3 regions of the Nonomuraea sp. NPDC052634 genome follow, and region 2 is predicted to be linked to each of the others. Evidence: riboswitches for the same ligand, from Rfam matches in the RefSeq annotation. Region 2 holds a riboswitch; each other region holds the start of a gene.
What was found. A riboswitch is a leader RNA that binds a small molecule or an ion and turns the genes downstream of it on or off. The one in region 2 is predicted to bind cyclic di-AMP.

Region 1: it holds a riboswitch for cyclic di-AMP, as region 2 does, so the genes downstream of both, AB0K67_RS25960 (GH25 family lysozyme) here and AB0K67_RS23775 (C40 family peptidase) in region 2, are expected to answer to the same signal.
Region 3: it holds a riboswitch for cyclic di-AMP, as region 2 does, so the genes downstream of both, AB0K67_RS06725 (CHAP domain-containing protein) here and AB0K67_RS23775 (C40 family peptidase) in region 2, are expected to answer to the same signal.

The regions. Positions count from the first base shown of each region.
Region 1 is NZ_JBFATY010000006.1:141,386-145,957, forward strand. Features, by position in the region: gene AB0K67_RS25940 (NAD-dependent epimerase/dehydratase family protein) at 1-325, opposite strand, end outside; gene AB0K67_RS25945 (hypothetical protein) at 502-804, opposite strand; gene AB0K67_RS25950 (FAD-dependent oxidoreductase) at 990-1,676, shown strand; partial or broken gene AB0K67_RS25955 (malate:quinone oxidoreductase) at 1,689-2,192, shown strand; cyclic di-AMP (ydaO/yuaA leader) riboswitch at 2,381-2,526, shown strand; gene AB0K67_RS25960 (GH25 family lysozyme) at 2,538-3,281, shown strand; gene AB0K67_RS25965 (SDR family oxidoreductase) at 3,466-4,218, opposite strand; gene AB0K67_RS25970 (SDR family oxidoreductase) at 4,363-4,572, shown strand, end outside.
Region 2 is NZ_JBFATY010000005.1:290,454-295,025, reverse strand. Features, by position in the region: gene AB0K67_RS23780 (LuxR C-terminal-related transcriptional regulator) at 1-24, shown strand, start outside; gene AB0K67_RS23775 (C40 family peptidase) at 82-1,011, opposite strand; cyclic di-AMP (ydaO/yuaA leader) riboswitch at 1,134-1,281, opposite strand; gene AB0K67_RS23770 (amino-acid N-acetyltransferase) at 1,559-2,128, shown strand; gene AB0K67_RS23765 (RDD family protein) at 2,214-3,608, shown strand; gene AB0K67_RS23760 (RDD family protein) at 3,734-4,222, shown strand.
Region 3 is NZ_JBFATY010000001.1:1,473,814-1,478,385, reverse strand. Features, by position in the region: gene AB0K67_RS06740 (YciI family protein) at 289-597, shown strand; gene AB0K67_RS06735 (hypothetical protein) at 728-1,267, opposite strand; gene AB0K67_RS06730 (hypothetical protein) at 1,381-1,815, shown strand; gene AB0K67_RS06725 (CHAP domain-containing protein) at 1,969-2,667, opposite strand; cyclic di-AMP (ydaO/yuaA leader) riboswitch at 2,680-2,816, opposite strand; gene AB0K67_RS06720 (Gfo/Idh/MocA family oxidoreductase) at 2,934-3,887, opposite strand; gene AB0K67_RS06715 (aldo/keto reductase) at 3,977-4,572, opposite strand, start outside.

The DNA.
Region 1 (4,572 bases), on a different contig from region 2:
CCAGGCCGGTGCTGGTGTAGACGAAGGGGCGGCCGTCGGGAAGCCCGGACAGGAGCGCGTCGAGCGCCGGCTGCTCGACGTTCTGCATGTCCCGGTCGCCGTAGTCGACGGCGGCGTGCACGACGGCGTCGCTGCGGGCGGCGGCCTCGTGGAGGACGCCGGTGTCCGACAGGCTGCCCGCGACGGGGGTGGCGCCCAGCTCGGAGACGCGGTCGCGGGCGCGGTCTGAACGGGCGAGGGCTTCGACGGTGTGACCGGCGGCGATGAGGTGCTCGGTGAGCGCGCCGCCGAAGTAGCCGCTGGCGCCGGTGATGAAGATGCGCATGGTCGTTCGCTTCCTTTCAACGGTCAGGAGACATCGCGAGGGCGGAGGCGGGCGTGCGCCCTTTCCGGCCTCTGCTTCGACCGTACCAGAAAAGCGGATGACTCATCCGAATCGACAATCTATCCGTTTGCTGTACGCGAAAAGGGGCCCGGCCTTCCGGCCGGACCCCTGGACGGTCAGCCGTCGTCGCGGCGCCGACGCAGCTCGTGGCGGGCCTGGCGGCGCTCGCGACGGCGCGTCTCGCGACGGTAGAGGGCCCATTCGCGGCCCCCGTTGAGCCGGCCCTCACCGAACAGGAACGCATCGGTCGCCCGCCAGTAGCAGCCGCTCAGGCGCCGGGAGAGCGAGGCGCTCTCGCGGTCGATCCGCTCGGGCAGCGTGCAGGCGCCGTCGCGGTGGTCGTGAACGGGCCGGCAGTACACCATCGGCGCGTCGGCCAGCTTCACCCACCAGGGCCGGGTCTTGTCGGTCTTGCTCATACGGTCACCTTTCGGCTCCGTGACGCCCCGGGATGGGGCCGTCAACAGACCGGGTGCACCGTGATCGCCTCCTCAACCTGGCGGGCACTTGCTTGATCCACGCTACGCCGGATCCCGGGCCGCGCGCAGGGGCTGTTATACAAGTAGCGAACCTGTCATACGAGTTGTGGGGAGCGCGGCGCGCGGTGGTCACCGAGGGCTACGACGTGGTGCTGGTCGGCGGCGGCGTCATGAGCGCCACCCTCGGCGTGCTGCTGCGCCGCGTTCAGCCGGACTGGTCGGTGCTGGCGCTGGAACGGCTCGACGGCCTCGGCCTGGAGAGCTCGTCGGCGTGGAACAACGCCGGCACGGGGCACGCGGGGTTGTGCGAGTTCAACTACACGCCGCTCACCGGCGACGGCTCGATCGACGTGACCGGCGCCATCAGGATCAGCGAGCAGTTCCAGCTCTCCCGCCAGCTCTGGGCGACGCTGGTGGAAGAGGGCACGCTCGGCGATCCGGCGGGCTTCATCCGGCCGGTGCCGCACTTCTCGTTCGCCCGGGGCGCGGCCGGGGCCGAGCACCTGCGGCTGCGTCACGCGGCGCTGCGCGGGCACCCGCTCTTCGAGGGCCTGGAGCTCGTACGCGACCGCGACGCCATGGCGGAGCTGCTGCCGCTGATGTTCGCCGGCCGCCCCGCGGGCGAGGAGGTGGCGCTGTGCCGCTCGCGCGGCGGCACCGACGTCGACTACGGCGTGCTGACCAGGCGGCTGTTCGCGGCACTCGAACGCGACGGTGTCGAGGTGCGGACCGGGCACGAGGTGCGCTCGCTCTCCCGTGACCGCAGGTCGTGGCGGCTGCGGGTGCGCGACCTGGCGGGCGAACGCGACTAGTTCTCGCCCCGCTTCCTCAAGCGCGGCCGCCTCACCGACCTGCCGGGCTCCATCACCCCCGGCAACCTGCCCACGCTGCTCGGCGCCGCCCACGCCGAGCGCGACATGCTGCGCTACCTCGTGGGGCAGCTCGCACAGACCGGCCGCGACCGGCTGCGAGCGCTGCGCGGGTTCGTCCCGCAGGCGCGGGCGGGCGACTGGGAGCCGATCACCGCGGGCCAGCGGGTGCAGGTGGTCAAGCCGGTGCACGGGCGCGGGTCGATCGCCGGGTTCGGCACCGAGGTGGTGACGTCGGCGTACGGCGGGCTGGCCGCCCTGCTCGGCGCATCCCCGGGCGCGTCCGCGTCCGTGGCGATCATGCTGGACGTGCTCGAACGCGCCTTCCCCGACCGGCTGCCGGGCTGGCGGCCCGCTTTGCGCGAGCTTGTTCCGACGTACGGGACCGTGCTGTCCGACCAGCCCGGGCCGGCGCGGGAGACGGCCGGCAGGACGGCCAGGACGCTGGACCTGGACTGAGCAGAGCGAAAAACTTTACCTGTTCAGAAACCCCGGCGACATGGGGCTTACGGGCGGGTAACTCGCGCAATGCGAAGGTAATCCCTTTAGGATGCTTGCGGATACTTTTGCTAACTATGTACTTTTGCGGGTCGAGGGACGCCCACGCGTTACCTCGCATCTTTGACCGGACCGTACGCCTTCCCGATGGCGTGCGGCCGCCGAATCCGCGTTCTCGCGGAACCGGGGACCCACCTTTCCGGGGTGAATCGGACGCCCGCCCCTGGCGGCGTCCGTAGGGCACTTCCAGTCCCGAACCCGTCAGCTAACCCGGTAGGCGGCATGGAAGCAAGGAGTCAACCCCGCATGCCCAAGCTTGCCGACAACCGCAAGCGCCTCGGACTGGCGCTCGGCGGAGCCGTGCTCGCCGCCGTCACCGCCGTCACCGGCACCGCCCACGCCTCCACCGCCGACCACGGTGCCCCGCACGAGGCCACGCAGCACACCTCCCAGCACCAGGCTGGCTCCCTGACCTACGGTCTCGACATCTCCCACTACGAGCCGCAGTACGACTGGAGCTCCAGCTCCGCGCAGTTCGGCATCATCAAGGCCACGGAGGGCACCGACTTCGTCGACTCCTCCTTCGCCAGGCACTGGCGTGAGCTCGGCAGCAAGGGCATCGTGCGCGGCGCGTACCACTACGGCCACCCCGCCAACGACCCCATCGCAGACGCCAACCACTTCCTGGCCACGGTGAACTCCCAGCCCGCCAAGCCTGGCGACCTTCTGGTCCTGGACCTGGAGACCACTGACGGCAAGTCCGTCGGAGAGGTCAACGCCTGGGCCAAGGCGTGGCTGTCGTACGTGGAGAAGCAGACCGGCGTCAAGCCGATCTTCTACAGCGGCTGGAACTTCGCCAACACCTATGGCCACGGCCTGTCGCAGTACCCGCTGTGGGTCGCCCACTACAGCCGGGCCAAGGGCGCGGTCACCCCGCCGGCCGACTGGAAGACCTGGACGATCCACCAGTACACCGAAACGCCGATCGACCAGAACGTCTCTTCGCTGACGCCCGACCAGCTCCGCGCCCTCGGCCGCAAGTCCGCCTGACACGGACCCCCTCCCCCGCCGGTCCGCTGAACGCCCGGCGCGGAAACCCTCCCAGGGCTCGACCCGCGCGCCGGGCCCGCCCATGAAGCCGCGCGACGGTCCTGTTGCACGACAGGACCGTCGCGCGGCTTCTGCACGCAGACGGGCGGCCTCCTCGTGGCCTGTGTGAACGATCCGGGGGCCGTCAGGTGGCGGCAGCGGCGGCGACCCAATCCCCGTACCGGATCCCGCCGAGCCGTGCCTCACCCAGCGGAACGAGCGAGTGCTCGGCAAGCTCACTGCCGAAGTAGCGAGCGTCCGGATCGGCGACCACCTCGCGCGGGTCGCCCAGGGCGGCCAGCGCCTCGCGGAAGAACTCGTCCATCCTGACCCGCTCCGGCCCGGCGATCTCCATCCGGCCGTTGAGCGGCGGCCCCTCCGCGACCTCGCACAGCACCGCCGCCACGTCGTCCCCGGCGATCGGCTGGAACAGCACCGGCGCGATCCGCACCACTCCCCCATCGTCGGCCTCGTCGGCGATCCCCTTCACGAACTCGAAGAACTGCGTCGCGTGCACCAGCGAGAACGGGACGCCCGACTTCTCGATCAGCCGCTCCTGGGCGACCTTGGCCCGGAAATAGCCGTTGTCCGGTGAGCGTTCGGTACCGACGATGGACAGCGCGACGTGGTGCCCGACCCCCGCCTCCGACTCGGCGGCGAGCAGGTTGCCCGTGGAGGTTTCGAAGAAGCCGAGCACGGCGGCCGGTTCGAACGACGGCGCGTTCGACACGTCGACCACCACCTCCGCCCCTTCCAGCGCCTCGGCCAGCCCTTCGCCGGTGAGCGTGTTCACCCCGGTGCGCGGCGAGGCCGCCAGCGCCTCGTGGCCGTCCCGCGACAGCCTGTTCACCAGCTTCGATCCGATCAGGCCGGTCCCACCGACCACCACGACCCTCATGACGCGCCTCCTCGGAACGGTCCACGCCACCCTCCCCTCCGCGCCCGGCGCTAACCCCTCGCGGCGGCAAAGTCCCAGCGTGCTCATGCAGCAGGCGGCATGACGGCCATAAGACCCACTGACAACGAACGAAGGAACGAGCACATGACCACTCAACTCGACGCCCGGGTGGCGATCGTCACCGGCGCCGGCTCAGGCATCGGCCGGGCCACCGCGATCGCCCTGGCTGAGGCGGGCGCGCACGTGCTCGCCGCCGGCCGCCGCCCCGGCCCCCTGGAGGAGACCGCCGCCCGGCACCCCGGCATCGCCGTCCTGCCCGCCGACATCACCGCCGCCGGCGCGCCGCAGGCCGTG
Region 2 (4,572 bases):
GCGGCCCGCCGCCAGCTGATCTAGCCGCGCCGATCAAGCCCGGCGGTCAGGGCCGGGCGACGGGCGCTCATTGGCGGCGGATCAGTCGGCGATGCGGACCGCGCCGGCGTAGGGCCTGTTCGCGATGGAGGCGATACGGACGACGTCGCCGGTGCGCGGGGCGTGGATCATCATGCCGCCGCCGAGGTAGATGCCCACGTGGTGCAGGTCGCTGTAGAAGAACACGAGGTCGCCGGCCCGCAGCTCAGAGCGGTCGATGTGCCGTCCGGCCGTCCACTGGCTGCCGGTGTAGTGCGGCAGCGAGATGCCGACCTGCTGGTAGGCCGCCATGACCAGGCCGCTGCAGTCATAGGAGTTGGGGCCGTCGGCGCCCCAGACGTACGGCTTGAGCTGCTGCGTCAGCGCCCACCTCGCGGCCTGGGCGGCCTTGCCGCTGCCCGGGATGGGCAGGTCGACGCGCTGGGCACGGGTGCCGGGCCGGCCCGCCTCGCCGAGCGCCCGGCGGAAGAGGTTGCTCTCGACCTTGGCGACCAGCTTGGTGATCTTGTCGCGCTTGGCGCCGAGGTCGGAGATCAGCTTCTGGACCTCGTCGATGCGGGTCTTGGCGCTCGCCCTGGCGCGCTCCGCGGCCTGCCGGGCCCTGGTGACCTGGTTGACGGCCTCGCCCTGCTGCTGCTCCAGCACGTACGTGGTGGCGGCGCGGTCGAGGAACGTGTCGGGGTCGTCGGAGGTGGCGAAGGCCAGGATGCGGCTGAGCCCGCCGGTGATGTAGGCGTTCTCGGCCAAGGCGGCCGCTTTGGCGCGCTTGGCGGCGAGATCGGCCTCACTGGCGGCCAGGGTCTTCTTCGCGGCCTCAGCGGCCCTCTTGGCGCTCTTGAGCTTCTCCCGCTGGCCGTTGTACTGCTCGGTCAGCTGCTCGATCTCGGTGTGCATCTTCTCGACCTGCTTGGCCAGGTCTTGAAGCGAGGGCTTGGGGTCGGCGGATGCCGAGCCGACGGGGGTCGCGGCCATGAACGCCGCGAGTGTGACACTTATTACACCGAGCAGGCGGGACCGCCGTGCGGCGCGTTTCGGAGGGCGGGCGTGCTTGCCCGCCGTCGTCCTCTCACGCTCGCGCGTACGCTTCACCAACCAGCTCCTTCCATCGGCGCCTGCCGGGTTAGCTGACGGGTTCGGGCCGGAGCAGCCCTACCGGTGGTGCGGATTCACCCCGGGTGGCGTTGGGGGCGCCACCGGCGGTTCCCCGGCTCCTCCCTGCGGAGGATTAGGCGTGTCGCCCGCGCGCGACACGCGGGGAACATCGTCGCTGGACACTAATGCACTCCGGGTTCGTGCTCAACCAGAACTGCCGACTCTGTTGAGGTTTCACAACCGAAGGGTCACAAGGTGATCTCGTGCCTGGCCGTACAGAACCGGTTTTATGCCGGATTTGGCGCAACTTCGGATGGGCTGCACGCCTGCTCGGAGCGCGTGCTCGGATGAGCACGAGTTGTTACAGCATGGGGCGAGACGTGGGAGTTACGGCCGAGCCGTAATGACATCTGTACCCTGGAGGGCCATGGAGCAGGTGGCCGAACTGACAGCAGCCGAGACCGCGGTGGTGGTCCGGCGTGCCCGCACACCCGATGTGCGGGCCATCAGGAGGCTTGTGGACACCTACGCGGGAGCGGGCCCGCGGCTCCTGAAGAAGGCCACCGTCACCCTGTACGAGGACGTACAGGAGTTCTGGGTGGCCGAACGGGGCGGGCAGGTCGTCGGCTGCGGCGCGCTCCACGTGCTCTGGGAGGACCTCGCCGAGGTCCGGACGGTGGCCGTGGATCCGGAGTGCCGGGGCATGGGCGTCGGCCGTCGGATCGTCTCGGCGCTCATACAGCAGGCGAAGGATCTGGGTCTGAGGCGTGTATTCTGTCTGACTTTTGAGGTCGACTTCTTCGCCCGGCTCGGCTTTCGCCAGATTCAGGGCACGCCGGTCTCACCCGAGGTGTACGCCGAACTGCTGGCCTCGTACGACGAGGGTGTGGCGGAGTTTCTCGATCTCGAACACGTCAAACCGAACACCCTGGGCAACACCCGCATGCTGCTCCATCTGACATCGGGTGACGCGGACCCTGACCATACGGAAAGGTGATTGTTGATACCTATGTCGATACGTTGGGCAGCACAGGCATGTGTCCTGACACGTGCCACATGCGCACTTGAAGCGAGGTGACACGGTGAGCACCGGACAGCCGCCGTATCCACAGGACGAATCCGGCGAGAATTCTGCACCCGGCACCCCTTACGGGCCGCAGAACGCGGGCCGCCACCCCGGCGCGCCCGACCCGGACGCGACTGTGGTCGGCTACCGGGCGGACGACGCCTACGGGCAGCAGCCCCAGTACGGACAACAGCAGTACGGCTATGGCCAGCAGCAGCCGTCCCAGCCGGGATACGGCCAGCAGCAGCCCCCCTATGGCCAGCAGCAACCCCCTTACGGCCAGCCGGGCTACGGCCAGCAGCCGCAGCCGGGCTACGGCCAGCAGGGCTACCCCCAGCAGGGCTACGACCCCCAGCAGCAGGCTTACGGGCAGCAGCCGCAGTCCCAGCCCGGCTACGGCCAGCAGGCCCCCTCCGGCCAGCAGGGCTACGACCAGCAGGCGCCGTACGGGCAGCAGCCCCAGTCGCAGCCGGGCTACGGCCAGCAGGGCTACGACGCCCAGCAGCAGTACGGCCAGCAGGGCTACGGCCAGCAGCCGCAGTCCCAGCCCGGCTATGGACAGCAGCCCCCGTCTCAGCCCGGGTACGGTCAGCAGCCGCAGTCCCAGCCTGGTTACGGTCAGGGCTACGACGCCCAGCAGCAGTACGGGCAGCAGCCCCAGTCGCAGCCCGGCTACGGTCAGCAGGGCTACGACGCCCAGCAGCAGTACGGCCAGCAGGGCTACGGGCAGCAGCAGCCGTCCCAGCCGGGCTACGCGCAGCCCGGGTACGGTCAGCAGGGCTACGACGCTCAGCAGCAGTACGGGCAGCAGGGCTACGGCCAGCCGCAGCCGTACGGGCAGCAGGGCTACGGGCAGCCCGGTTACGGTCAGCCCTACCGCCAGCCGATCGGGGTGCAGCCTCCGGGCGCGCCGGCGCCGCTGGCGGAGTGGTGGCAGCGACTGCTCGCCAGGCTCATCGACGGTGTGGTCTTCGGTGTCGTGATCGTCGTGGTGTCGCTGCTGCTGACGCCGCTGTATCCCTCGTACAGCTCGATCACGGGCGTCGCGAGCGGGCTGGCCTCGGCGCTGCTGTACACGGTGGTCTCCGCGGTCCTCATCACCTTGATCTACACCCTGTACGACTTCCAGCTGACCAGGATGAAGGGTCAGACGCTCGGCAAGATGGCGCTCGGCATCAAGGTCGTCCAGGTCGGCGGGCAGCTCCAGCCCGACGGCGTGCCGACCGGCCCCGCGCTCAAGCGCTCGGCGATGACGGTGGGCGGCTACATCTTCTACTGGGTGCCCTTCGTCGGATGGCTGATCACGCTGGTCGCCTACGGGCTCAACGGCGCGTCCCAGCTCTGGGACAAGCCGCTGCAGCAGACGTTCGCCGACAAGTTCGCCAAGACCGTGGTCGTCAAGGTCAGGTAGACCCCTCAGAAGTCCTCACAGGCGTCACAAGGGCCGGCTCCGCGCCGGCCCTTGTGTTATGTCCGCAGACCCCGGAGAAAATGGTGAGGGCCCCCCGTGCTCCGCGAAGACGTGAGGTGGGAGATATGGCCGGGACACCGCAGGTACCGGACGCACCTCCCGCTGAATGGTGGGAACGCCTGGCCGCCCGGCTCATTGAAGCGCTCGTCTTCGGGGTCTTCTATTACATTCTGTTCATTGCGCTGTGGGCCATCTTGCGGACTGTCGGGATGTCGGAGATGTTCGGCGGTCGGCTGCCCGGAGTGGCAGGCTGGGCGGTGGCCGGGCTGGGTTATGCCGCTTACGACTGGTGGGCCCATTCACGGCGCGGGCGTACGTTCGGCAAGGCGATCATGCGCATTCGCCTGGAGCCGGCCCGCCGGCCGGCCCGTAAGCTGCTGAAACGGTCGCTGGTCTATCCCGCCCCGCTGATGCTCATGGGCATTCCCGTGGTCAATCTGCTGACCGGAATGCTGCTCTTCGGCGTGGGGCTGCTCATCCTCATGGACAAGCCGCTGGAGCGGGGCCCGCACGACAGAGCTGCTGGAACGCGGGTAGTAAAAGATCTTCGCTGAGCCTTGTGTACCAGGGGCGATGTCTTTTCGTAAAATTTTCGCTTGATCCGGTAAGGAGCCTGGAGAGACTGGCATTAGGCTATGGGGCGTCCGGGTTGCCGGATGTTGGCGCCCCTGCGACACGCAGGGCATCTGTGTGCCGCTATGGTCGGTTGCGGGTGGCATCGCACCGTGCGTCATGAGGAGCCGGGCTCTCGAGGTGACGCACCGGACGCTTTAAGCGCCCCCGAAACCCCGCTAGCCGTGGAGGCGAAGGACGAATGGAAGCCCTAACAGAGGTATTGTCAGCGCTCATCCCCCCGGCGGTGGTGGCGGGCGCCTTCATCTTTGGCGTAGTGAAGTTGGTCCGC
Region 3 (4,572 bases), on a different contig from region 2:
CCGCGTTTTCGGCGAGGCTCCGCCTGTGCGCCTTCCATCCGTCCCTGCCGAAGCTGCTGAGCTGGGGCTCGGCGGGCGGATGAGCGCGAAGGCCGGCGTGTGCCGGCGAAGGGGGGCCGCGTCGAGCGGGTGGGCGGATCTCGCCGCCGAGCAGCGCACCGTGTCGCGGCTGTACGGCGTTCCGTTCTCAGAAATCTACAACGTAAAGGCGCTGGGAAGGGACAGCTCACCGGAGTCCGTGCGGGGTGGGTGCCATCATGGGGCGGCACTGATGAGCAGGGGAGTGAGATGTTGCATCTGCTGTTGCTGCGTTACACGGGCTCGGAGGAGGCGGCCGGGCCGTACGTCGCCGCCCACGTCGCATTCCTGGAGCGGCACCATCGCGCGGGCGTGTTCCTGGCCTCCGGGCAGACGGTGCCCACGTCCGTGGGCGGGGCGATCGTGGTGTGCGGGGTCGATCGCGAGGAGGCCGAACGGATCGCGGCGGAGGACCCGTTCGTGGTGGCCGGGGTGGCCGCGTACACGATCACCACGATCGACGTGGGGCGGGCGCACCCGGTGCTCGCCGAGATGCTCGGAGCGCGGGCCGTCGGCTGAGACGGTGGTCCGCCGAGGTCTCAGGTGAAGCGCCGTCCGGCGGCCGGGCGGCCTCCGCCTGCCGCGGCGCGGCCGGCCCGCGGCCGATGAGCCGGCCGTACCGGGCGGCCTTTCCCGGTGGACGGCCCCGTCACGGCCACGGCGGAGGCTCGGAGAGGTCCCGCAGCGCCTCGCGGGCGTTGTGACCCGCACCGGCGGAGACCTCCCTGCCGTCGCGGTCGCGGGCGACGGCCAGCACCAGCCCTTCGGCCGGGTTGTGGGTGAGCGTGATCGTGTGGCCGCCGACCAGCAGCGCGTCGGCGGCGGACGGGCGTTCGGGGCCCTCCTTGCCGAGCAGGACGTGCGCGCCGACCAGGCCGGCGACGGGCTTGCGGTGCCGTCCGAGCACCACCGGCTCGCTGTACGGGTCGGCGACCTGGCGGACGAGGTCGCCCAGCTTGGACCGCGCGGTGGACAGCCCCACGAGCGGCAGGCCGGTCAGCACCCCGCCCACCTTGGACAGCGGCACGAGCGCGGCCCACTCCCAGCGCTCGCGGATGATCATGACGGTCCGGCCGCTCTTCGCCTCCTCGATGAGCCCGCCCCAGCGGGCGCGGGCGTCCTCGACCGTGATGGGCACTCCCAGCATCGACACCAGCTCGTCGTGCGACGGCCGCTCACCATGGATCACCGAAGCATCGTAAGCCCAGGTGATGTCCAATGTGATCACACCGGATTGACCGGCCCAACCGTGCCGGGTCGCCGTCCCGGGTGTAGCACACCGATGTGATCACATTGGATTGATTGCGGGAGAGCAGGGACCTGTACTTCGCGGTGTGGGCGCTCGCCCTGGTGGCCGAGCACGCCGTGCGGATCGGGCTGGGCGTGGCGCTGCTCGCCGCCGTGCATCCGCTGCTTCCGCTGCTGCTCGGAGCGGCCGTGCTGCCCTCGCTGCTGGTACGCGGCCGCGCCGCCGCACGCATCGACGCCGCCACTGAGCAGACCGCCGAGACCGCCCGCCTGGAGCTGAGCTTGTCGGAGACGGCCACGTCCGCGGTCGCCGACCGCCGCGCTGGACGCCCCGTCCGAGAGCGCGGTCTTCGCCCGGTACGCCGAGGCGGCGAAGTGCCATCCAGGAGCCGTCACGCTGCTGATCACCCACCGCTTCCCGACGGTGCGGATGGCGGACCTCATCGTCGTACTCGACGGCGGCCGGATCGTGCAGTGCGGCACGCATGACGACCTCGTCGCGGTCCCGGGGCTCTACGCCGAGCTTGACGCCGTCCAGCGCCGGGCGTTCGAGAGCCCTGCATGACGAAACGCGCACCCCGGTGATGGGGCACGCGTTCTGCCGTCACGAAGAAGGTGGGAGCACCCGCCGGTGGGAGTGCGTCAGGAGGCGTACTCGGGGTAGCCGTAGCCGACGACCTGCGACTTGGGCCGGACCCGCTCCTCGACCTTGCCGTTGCCGGTGTTGCCCTCGATGGTGGTGATGGTGCCGTCGCGGTTGTCCTTGACGACGAAGCCGACGTGCTGGATGTCCTTCAGCGCCTTGCCGCCCTTCCAGGAGAAGAACACCACGGCGCCGGGCTTGGCCTCGTGGCCGAAGCGCTTGTTGGCGGCGAACCACTTGGCGTGGGCGACGGTCCAGGCGTCCCAGCCGACCTGCGGGCGGGCGCCGGTCTTCTCGCCGACCCAGGAGACGAACATCGAGCACCAGGCGGCGTTCAGGTAAGCGGTACGGCTGCCGCCGTCGCGGGCGACGGTCTCGGCCGCGCGCTGGGAGTTGGCGTACCACTGCTGGTACGGGGTGCCGCCGCCCTTGGCGTTCTCGGAGGTGCCGATCTGTGACCTGGCGACCGCGAGCACCTGGTCGGCGGTGACGTTGATCTTCGTCTCGTCCCGCTCGCCCGCCTTGTGGGCGGAGCGGGCGGTGTCCGGGTGCTTCGCGGCGGTGGCCGCGGCGACGGCGATCGAGGTGTCGGCGTGGGCCGCGGTGGGGACGCCGAGGGCCGAGGCCAGGACGCCGGCGCCGAGCACGGCGCGGGCAATGGTGTTCTTCGAGACAGCGGTAAGACGGTGCTTGGCCATCGAGGGGATTACTCCTTGCTTCCATGCCGCTTACCGGGTTAGCTGACGGGTTCGGGCGTGGAAGCTGCCCTACGGCACCGAAGTGCCGATTCACCCCAAAGGACGTGGGTCCCCGGTTCCGCACGTGGCGGATTCAGCGGTCACAGGACAAACCTGTGATCTTTCGTGCGATGGTCTGACATAGCCGGACAAACCGGACGTATGCCTTAAGATGCCCCATAAGGTAATACACGAGGCAAGAGGATTACAAATCCATAAAAGTAAAGTCAGCCGAGCTGACTGCGAGCCTCGGCCAGAAGCCCCATCATGGCAAGGGATTCGTCAAGAGGCATGATCGAGGATTCGGTCCTGCCTTCGGCCGTGGCGGCGCGGACTTCGCGGAGCTCTCCGGCGTAACCGTTGTCCGCCGGATTGAGTACGTGCTCCTCCGGCTCCATCGACGGCCCGGAGAGCACGATCCGCTGCGGTGCCCAGAACGGCGCCTGGATGTCCGCGCGCATCTGAGTACCCACAACGCTGGCCTGGTTCGGGTAATTCCCGAGCAATGAGGTCGCCACGAGAGCGTGCTTGCCGCCGGGGTAGAGCAAGACGCCGGCCGCCTCCGCGTCAACGCCGTTCGGGGCGAGCTTACCGGTGACGTGCAGGCCGGTGGGCATGCCGAGCAGGAGCTGGGCCAGCCCGAACGGGTAGATCCCCAGATCGAGCAGGGCTCCGCCGCCCAGCTCCGGCGCCCACAGCCGGTGCGCGGGGTCGTACGGGTGGGCGAAGCCGAAGCTGGCCTGCACCGACCGGATCTCGCCGAAGCGCGGGTCGTCCTTGATCAGCTGGATGAGCGGGTTGAAGCGCATCCACATCGCTTCCATCAGGAAGACCCCCGCCTCGCGGGCCAGGCGCACCATCTTCTCGGCGTCGTCCACGGTCGCGGCCAGCGGTTTCTCGCACAGCACCGCCTTGCCCGCCGCGATGGCGGCCTCGGCCACCTGCAGGTGCTGGGCGTGCGGGGTGGCGACGTAGACGGCGTCCACCGCCGGGTCCGCGCACAGCTGTTCGTAGGAGCCGTACGCCGACTCGGCGCCCAGCTCCGCCGCCAGGGCCTGCGCCCTGTCCAGGCTTCTCGATCCGACGGCGGCCACCCGCATGCCGGGTTCCGCCACGATCACCTTGCCCACGGTACGGGCGATGCCGCCGGTGGCGGCTATTCCCCAAGTGAAATCTCGCACGCCGGCGATCGTATACGGAAGGTAAAAACGCTTAAATGGCGGGTGGTGCCGGAAATATCAGAAATGTCCGGTAGTCACATCCGTCACATTCACACCCCGTGGAATGTGCCGGGGTCGGGCCCGAGTCGCTGCCCCCTGCTCATCGCACTGATGGCCGCGAGGTCCTCGTCGTCGAGGAAGAAGTCGAAGACGTCGATGTTCTCGGCGATCCTGGCCGGCGTGATCGACTTCGGGATCACCACGTTGCCGATCTGGAGGTGCCAGCGCAGCACGATCTGCGCGGGCGTCTTACAGTGCTTGTCGGCCAGCACCCGCAGCGCCGGGTCGTCGAGCAGCCCCCTGCCCTGGCCGAGCGGGCTCCACGCCTCGGTGAGTATGCCGTTGGCCTCGTGGAACTCCCGCATCTGGCGCTGCTGGAAGTACGGGTGAAGCTCGATCTGGTTGATCGAGGGGACGATGTCGGCCTCGTTCATGAGCCGGGTGAGCGTCTCGACCGTGAAGTTGGACACGCCGATGGCCTTGGCCCGGCCGTCCCGGTAGATCCTCTCCATGGCCTTCCACGCCTGCACGTACTTGTCGTGCTGGGGCATCGGCCAGTGAATGAGGTAAAGGTCGACGTAGTCGAGGCCGAGCCGGGCCAGCGACTCCTCGAAGGCGGCCTCGGCGCGGTGGTGCTGGCCGTTGG